Regions from separate parts of the Rhizobium sp. BK619 genome, predicted to be linked through region 2. Evidence: riboswitches for the same ligand, from Rfam matches in the RefSeq annotation. Region 2 holds a riboswitch; the other holds the start of a gene.

Evidence for each region. A riboswitch is a leader RNA that binds a small molecule or an ion and turns the genes downstream of it on or off. The one in region 2 is predicted to bind FMN.
Region 1: linked by a shared signal. The riboswitch ahead of FHX14_RS24165 (6,7-dimethyl-8-ribityllumazine synthase) and the one ahead of FHX14_RS17420 (DMT family transporter) in region 2 are both predicted to bind FMN.

What each region holds. Positions count from the first base shown of each region.
Region 1 covers NZ_JACIBH010000013.1:96,506-100,705, forward strand. The annotation lists gene FHX14_RS24155 (DUF1194 domain-containing protein) at 1-451, shown strand, start outside; gene FHX14_RS24160 (VOC family protein) at 793-1,482, opposite strand; gene FHX14_RS24165 (6,7-dimethyl-8-ribityllumazine synthase) at 1,644-2,078, opposite strand; FMN riboswitch at 2,157-2,301, opposite strand; gene FHX14_RS24170 (SRPBCC family protein) at 2,530-2,976, shown strand; gene FHX14_RS24175 (hypothetical protein) at 3,159-3,479, shown strand; gene FHX14_RS24180 (hypothetical protein) at 3,694-3,918, opposite strand; gene FHX14_RS24185 (adenylate/guanylate cyclase domain-containing protein) at 4,113-4,200, shown strand, end outside.
Region 2 covers NZ_JACIBH010000008.1:288,547-292,746, forward strand. The annotation lists gene lon (endopeptidase La) at 1-1,689, shown strand, start outside; gene hupB (DNA-binding protein HupB) at 1,896-2,171, shown strand; FMN riboswitch at 2,312-2,464, shown strand; gene FHX14_RS17420 (DMT family transporter) at 2,560-3,459, shown strand; gene FHX14_RS17425 (esterase-like activity of phytase family protein) at 3,555-4,200, shown strand, end outside.

The sequences.
Region 1 (4,200 bases), on a different contig from region 2:
CCGGCCGATCGCCACGCAACGGCGCACCTCGATATCCACAGCGATCGGCCAGGGCGCCAGCATGATCATCACCAGCCCGTTTCGAGGCAGGCGGGAGGTGATCGACGTCTCCGGCGACGGCCCGAACAATTCCGGCAATCCGGTTATACCGGCGCGCGACAAGGCGGTGGAAGCCGGCATGATCATCAACGGCCTTGCCATCATGCTGCGGCCCTCCGATGCCCCCAACGGGCTGGATACATATTATGCCGACTGCGTGATCGGCGGCCCCGGCGCCTTCGTGCTGCCGGTCCACAAGATCGAGGATTTCGCCGTTGCCGTGCGCCGCAAGCTGGTGCTGGAGATCAGCGGCCTTTCCCCACCGGCGACGGTGCGGGAGATAGCGGGGGCTGGGCCGGTGACAGATTGCATGGTTGGCGAGAAACAGTGGCGGGATTTTTTTGATCGGTGAGGGGTGGCTCGCTGGCGTGATTTGGGATGAGAGGACATGTGGTGTGGCACCCCCCTCTGTCCTGCCGGACATCTCCCCCACAAGGAGGGAGATCGGCTGGGCGCGACGGCTTCCCCAAACAGCTGAGAATTGTGATTGTCGCTGCCGTTCGAGAGGGAGCGATGGTCAAGCCTCCTGTCGATCTCCACCCTTGTGGGGGAGATGGCCGGCAGGCCAGAGGGGGGTACCACACGGCGTGCCGGTAAAGATGAGAGGTGCGGCATCCAAGAAAGCTTCGCCCTGAGATGACTCCTCAGGGGCCATCGAAAGGCGAGGCGGGTGCTCTTGGCGCCTACCGCCATCTACAATGGCAGTTCCCGGCCGGCCCGTTCGCTGACCATGTATTCGGCGTACCACTCCGGCCAGTTCTCATCGTGTTTGCCGCCGTTGCGTTTCTCGTGTTCGCCGTGGGCGGTGGCCGCGCGGCGCAGCGCTGATGCAAGGTCGCTCGAGGTCGCAAAGGCCGTCTCGTCGGCGTCGATGCGTCCGGGCAGGCGCTGGGTGACTTCCTGGAACAGCCAGCCGTTGCCGTCGGGATCCTTGAACGAGGCGAAGGAGCGATAGCTGCGATGATCGGGATCGCGGCCGGCAAGCCTCAGCCGTCCGAAGAGGTAGGGTTCGTCCTTGCCGGCATAGACGCCGGCAGCGTCATGGAACACCTCGCTGACCTCGACGCCGCGGGCGATGAGATCGCGGCGGGCGGCCTCGATGTCGGAGACGATGAGGTAGAGCCCCTGGGCGGAGCCGGGTGCGGCTGCGGTTATGTTCTTGCCGAAAATGATCGCGCAGCCGGAGCCGGGCGGGGTGAACTGGATCACCCGGAAATCGGCATCATTGGCGAAGTCGGCGTCGAGCCGCCAGCCGAGGCCGTCATAAAAACGTTTGGCGCGGTCGACGTCGGAAACGGGGATGACGACCACTTCGAGCTTGGTGTCGACCGGGCGTGTTTTCGGATTTTCGATAGGGGGTTCACTGCGCATTGCATTGCTCATCTTCAGCTCCTTGGGGTTCTGGATGCGTTAAGAATGGCGATACATGTCGGGGTCGAGTGGACCACAGCGCGGCGAGGGCGTCGAATCAATTATTCTGTCGGAATTGACCTGATGAAGACGGCGGGATCGGTCCCGCCGCCTCGGTTCGAGGATCAGCCTTGCTACGCGGCAAGTGCTGCGCGTGTCTTGCCGATCGTCAGCGCAGCCTTTGCGGCCTCCCGCCCTTTCTCGACGAAGTGTGCCCGGTAGATCTGCTTGTGGTGGTCGGTTTCTTGATATTGATGCGGCGTCAGCGAAACCGACAGCACCGGCACGCCGGTATCCATGCCGGCGCGCATCAGCCCGTCGACCACGGCCTGGGCGACGAATTCATGGCGGTAAATTCCGCCGTCGACGACGAAAGCGGCGGCAACGACGGCGGCATAGCGCCCGGTTGCGGCAAGGTCGCGCGAAAGGAGCGGCATTTCGAAGGCGCCGGGAACATCGAACACGTCGACCTGCTCGGGCGGCACGAGCTGGTAGAAGCCGTCAAGGGCGCGGTCGACGATGTCGGCGTGCCAGCTGGCTTTGATAAAGGCGTAGCGGGTGGGTGTCATGGTAATCTCCTTTGGCGAACAGACACATCACCCAAGGCGATCACGAACGTCCCCGACAGCCGCAAGGGCGGCAGGAACGCACGTTCTCTTTCATCCGGACTATGACCGTCGGCTCAGGCATCTCACCTGATCTGCTGACCCTTCCCTAGGGAAGGCGCTCGCGGGCTCGCAATCGAAACTGCATACCGCCGGTAGGGACTTTCACCCCGCCCTGAGAACGGCGGGGACAATAGGGGGAAGGCGGCAAGCTGGCAATAGGGCGAAATGCTTTCTGCAATGCGCAAGGAGCGGCGCCGCCGGTGTCCGGCAATGTGAGGATGGCGCCCCGAGCGCCCTTGCTGAACGCACACGTTTGCCTACATGTTTCCGATGAGGACACCCAATCTACACAGCATGACCCGCTGATCCCGCCTGAGGCGAGGGCAGGCCATCACAACCATGGGAGAGAGACATGCAAGATCCCCTCGTCGTTCACCGCGAGGCGCATATCGCGGCGCCGCCGGCGGCGGTGTTTGCGCTGATGACCGACCCGGAAAAGATTCTGCGCTGGATGGGAACGGAGGCTCAGGTCGAGCCGCAGCCGGGCGGGCTCTATCTCGTCAACGTCACCGGCGCTCGTTTTGCGCGCGGCTCGTTTCGCGAGGTGGTGCCGGTTCATCGCCTTGCCTATAGCTTCGGCTGGGACGGCAGCGAGGTGGTGCCGCCGGGGTCCAGTCTGGTCGAGATCGACCTGATCGAGCAAGGAGGCGGAACGCTGCTGCGGCTGACCCATAGCGGCCTGCCGAGCGCCGATCAATGCGCCGGCCATGCGGAAGGCTGGGCGCACTACCTTGGACGGCTGACCGAGGTCGCCGCCGGGCGCGATCCCGGTCCTGACAGTTTTCACGGCAGAACATGAACGATTTTTTACGGGCAGCGGGCGCCCACAAGCGCTTGACGCCGCGGGAAAAGTGGTGCGGCGACACCCCGATCGGGCGTCCGAAAACACCTTTTTTCTCGTCTAAACATGAACGTGCAGTTCATCTCCAGTTCAATTTGGCGGCCATAAGGTCAGGGCGGCTGGATGAAATGGAGTTTTCGATGAAGGCACTTTCTATCGCGGCTGCCTTGCTCGCTGGCAGCCTCTCGATCGGTACGGCTGAGGCGATGCCGATGGGGACAATCAATGTCCAGAGCAAAGTCACAAGCGATGTCACGAAGGTCGACTATGCGTGCGGCCGCGGCTGGCATCTGACCCGCTGGGGCGAATGCCGGCCGAATTGGCGACGCCCGCCGCCGGTGGCATTTTACGGTGGCCCGCCGCGTTGGGGCTGGGAGCGACGCCACCGCGATTGGGACGGCCCGCGCTGGGGCCATGAGCGGCGCTGGGATCGCGACCGTCGCTGGCGGGATGACGACTAAAAGCCTTGGTTAAAGCATGTCGCGCAAAAAGTGTACAGCGGTTTTCCCAGGCAAAGCGCGAAGCGCTTTTGCCGCAACGACATGCGGAAGACAAAGACCTAAAGCGCAAGGAGCGAATCTGAAAGATCGCGACGCGCTTTAGAGGCAAGTTGACGAGGGCCGGTGCGAAGTTTCGCCCGGCCTTTTCCTATGAAATTTTCCGCAGCCCCTGGGGTCAGATCCTGCTGACGAGCCAGTGCTTGTCGTCGATCAGTTCCGCGAGCTCGATCGGATCCTTGACGCCGAATTCGAACCATTCGACGAGTTCCTTTGCCTTGCGGCTGCTTTCCTCCGCCGTCAGCTCGACCTGATACCTTTCGCACCACCGCCGAAGGATCGACGTCAGCAGCGTCATGTCATTCCCATCCAACGGATCTTTCGGCCAGAATATCGTGCCCATCGTACCCCTCAATCACACGATGACGAACGGCCGCATAATGAAATCAAAACGGCGCAAGTTTAAAGCGTTATTTTTCGCTTTTCCCCGTGATGGAATATTCGCGACAGGAATTGTCTGCGCAGGAATGGCACAAGGTGTCGACAGGCTCCAGACGGCATCCTTGCGGACGTCCCGGGGCAGTGTCATGTTGCAGCATGGATCTGCCGTCTCCCCTTGCCTGGCTGGTTGATGAGGCCGGTGCCTCGCCCGGTCCCGAACGGTTTCTGGCCGAGCTCGGGCGCC
Region 2 (4,200 bases):
GGCGACGGCGAGGAAGGCCGAGACGAGATGAGCGAACTGGAAGAGCGCATCGCCAAGACCAAGCTGTCCAAGGAGGCCCGTGAAAAGGCCGACGCGGAGCTGAAGAAGCTGCGCCAGATGAGCCCGATGTCGGCTGAAGCCACCGTCGTGCGCAATTATCTGGACTGGCTGCTCGGCATTCCGTGGGGCAAGAAGTCGAAGATCAAGGCCGATCTCAACAATGCCGAGAAGATCCTCGAAGCCGATCACTTCGGTCTCGACAAGGTCAAGGAACGCATCGTCGAATATCTGGCCGTGCAGGCCCGCGCCACCAAGATCAAGGGCCCGATCCTGTGCCTCGTCGGCCCTCCGGGTGTCGGCAAGACTTCGCTCGCCCAGTCGATCGCCAAGGCGACCGGCCGTGAGTATGTCCGCATGGCGCTCGGCGGCGTTCGCGACGAAGCCGAAATCCGCGGTCACCGCCGCACCTATATCGGCTCGATGCCCGGCAAGGTCATCCAGTCGATGAAGAAGGCGAAGAAGTCCAACCCGCTCTTCCTGCTCGACGAAATCGACAAGCTCGGCCAGGACTATCGCGGCGATCCGTCTTCGGCCCTGCTCGAGGTGCTCGATCCGGCGCAGAACTCGACCTTCATGGACCACTACCTGGAAGTCGAATACGACCTGTCGGACGTGATGTTCATCACGACGGCGAATACGCTGAACATCCCGGCGCCGCTGATGGACCGCATGGAGATCATCCGTATCGCCGGCTACACCGAAGACGAAAAGCGCGAGATCGCCAAGCGGCATCTGTTGCCGAAGGCCATCAAGGAACATGCGTTGCAGCCGGAAGAATTTTCGGTCAGCGACGAAGCCCTGATGGCGATCAGCCAGCAGTACACCCGTGAAGCCGGCGTGCGCAGCTTCGAACGTGAACTGATGAAGCTCGCCCGTAAGGCGGTCACCGAGATCATCAAGGGCAAGACGAAGTCCGTGCATGTGACGGCCGCCAACATCTCCGACTATCTGGGCGTCCCGCGCTTCCGCCATGGCGAAGCCGAGGGCGAGGATCAGGTCGGCGTTGTCACCGGTCTTGCCTGGACGGAAGTCGGCGGTGAACTGCTGACCATCGAAGGCGTGATGATGCCGGGCAAGGGCCGCATGACGGTCACCGGCAATCTGAAGGAAGTCATGAAGGAATCGATCTCGGCGGCGGCCTCCTATGTCCGCTCGCGCGCTGTCGATTTCGGCATCGAGCCGCCGCGCTTCGACAAGAGCGACATCCACGTGCACGTGCCGGAAGGCGCGACGCCGAAGGATGGCCCCTCGGCCGGCGTCGCCATGGCGACTGCGATCGTCTCGATCATGACCGGTATCCCGGTGAACAGGCACGTGGCCATGACCGGTGAAATCACCCTTCGCGGCCGTGTGCTGCCGATCGGCGGTCTCAAGGAAAAGCTGCTCGCAGCGCTTCGCGGCGGCATCAAGAAGGTGCTGATTCCGGAGGAAAACGCCAAGGACCTGGCGGAGATTCCGGACAACGTGAAGAACAGCATGGAGATCATCCCGGTGTCCCGCATGGGCGAGGTGATCAAGCATGCGCTGATCCGGCGGCCGGAGCCGATCGAATGGGATGGCACGGTGGAAACGCCTGTCATCACCTCGGTCGAAGGCCTGGACGAGACGGGCGCGACCATAGCGCATTGAGTGGCCTAGGCCACATTTATGCCCCATTGGCTGAAAAGACGGAAAAAGGCTGGCGAAAACGCCAGCCTTTTTTGTGAAAACGTCATGTAGACGCTTGCTTTTCCTTGATTTGCAGGGCTTTTGGGTTCCCGGCGGGCCTGATGAAACCTATTCTGCGCCTAGCTTACTTTTGAGTCGTTTCGTACCATTTAGAAAGGGGTGGAAACATGAACAAGAATGAACTCGTGTCCGCAGTCGCCGAAAAGGCAGGACTGACGAAGTCTGACGCGGCTTCCGCTGTTGACGCGGTTTTTGACGTTGTCCAGGGTGAACTCAAGAACAAGGGCGACATCCGTCTCGCAGGGTTCGGCAGCTTCACCGTTTCTCATCGTGCCGCATCGAAGGGCCGCAACCCGTCGACGGGCGCTGAAGTCGACATTCCGGCTCGCAACGTGCCGAAGTTCACGCCCGGCAAGGGCCTGAAGGACGCCGTCAACGGCTGATCTGAGATTATCCGCCAGCCGTAAACGAGACCGGCTGCGCAGGATTTGGGAGGGGTTCGGCTTTGCCGGACCCCTTTGCTTTGTGCGCCCTTTTGCTCTTGGGTGGCCCTTGCCGCCATGCAGGCTTTGATTTACGACAATTCTGTTCTCAGGGCGGGGTGAAACTCCCCACCGGCGGTAAGGGTCTCGGCCCAAGCCCGCGAGCGCTCTCTCAAGCTGTGGCTTGAGAGGGGTCAGCAGATCCGGCGCGATTCCGGAGCCGACGGTTAAAGTCCGGATGGAAGAGAATGAGTGTCGGCCGTGCGAGGGGCGGGGAGCTGCCCTGTCGTTCGTCGCCGGCCCCTCATGCGTCCTGATTTATGTTGGTCCCTGGTTTTGGATGAAAGACATGAATCAGAATTCCCTTGCAGTCGAGCCGTCCCGCGCCCTTGTCGGTGCCCTCTGGATGGTCCTTGCCGGCATCGCCTTTTCGCTGCTCAACGTCGTCACCCAATGGCTGACGATGAAGCTTGCCTTTCCCTCGGCCTCGGCAGCCTTCTGGCAATATGGCTTCGCCTTCGCCTTTTCGCTGCCCTTCCTTCGCAGGCTCGGCCTGGCGGCGATGCGCACGCACTATCCCTGGCGCCACCTCGCGCGTGTCGTGCTTGCCGCGCTCGGCGTCGAGGCCTGGGTGGCCGGTCTTGCCGCGGTGCCGATCTGGCAGGCGATCGCACTGGTGATGACCTCGCCCTTCTTCATCATTCTCGGCGCCCGGCTTTTCCTCGGCGAGCGCGTCGGCCCGGCCCGCTGGGCGGCGACCGCTGCGGGTTTCACCGGCGCGATGATCATCCTGCAGCCATGGTCGGACGGCTTTGGCTGGGCGGCTCTGTTGCCGGTGCTCTCGGCCCTGCTGTGGGGCGCCTCGTCGCTGATCACCAAGAGCCTGACGGGCATCGAGCGCCCGGAAACGATCACCGTCTGGCTGCTCGTGTTGCTGACGCCGATAAACGGCGGGCTGGCGCTTGCGGCAGGCTTTGCGGTGCCGACGGGTGCAACACTTGCCTTGTTCCTGCTGGCGGGGCTGCTGACCGCAGCAGCGCAGTATTTCCTGACGCTTGCCTATGCCGCAGCCGATGCCGCCTACGTCCAGCCCTTCGACGATCTGAAGCTGCCGCTGAATGTGCTGGCCGGCTGGCTGTTCTTCGGTTATGCGCCGGCGGGCTACCTCTGGCTCGGAGCAGCCCTCATCCTTTCCGCCTCGCTCTTCATCATGCGCAACGAGATGCGCAGGGAGCGGCAGCCCGCCTGACGTGATCCGGCGCAAAATGCCGCACCTGTCATGCCTCTGTCATGCCTCTCCCGCAGAAAACCCATGTTTCGAATGTTCGATACATGGGGGATTTCATGACCATTTCATCGCGCAAGGCAGCGCTTGCTGCCGTGCTTCTCGCTTCCGTTGCCTTCCCGGCCGCCGCCGAGCCGGTTTTCAACCGCATCGCCTCCTTCCCGGTCGCCCAGAACCTGCCTGCCGACAAGGACAAGCTCTCGGCGACCTCAGCCGAAATCATCACCGCGACCGACGACGGCAACACGCTGATTTATAGCGACAGCCCGCTCGGCGCGATCGGCTTCATCGACATCACCGACGCCAGGGCCCCGAAATCAGGCGGCGCGCTGATGATGGACGGCGAGCCGACATCGGTCACCTCGAGCGCCGGCAAGGCGCTGGTCGCCGTCAATACCTCCGAAAGCAAGGCAAAACCCTCGGGCCGTCTGGCAATCGTCGACGTGGCGACGAAGAAGATCGAAAACAGCTGCGATCTCGGCGGCCAGCCGGATTCGATCGCGCTCAACAAGGACAAGACGCTCGGCGCCATCGCGATCGAAAACGAGCGCGACGAAGAGGTCAATGACGGCAAGATCCCGCAGATGCCGGCCGGCGATCTGGTCGTCTTCCAGGTCAGGAACGGCACTGTTGATTGCGGCACCATCAAGCACGTGGTGCTGACCGGTCTTGCCGGCGTCGCCCCTGAGGATCCGGAGCCGGAAT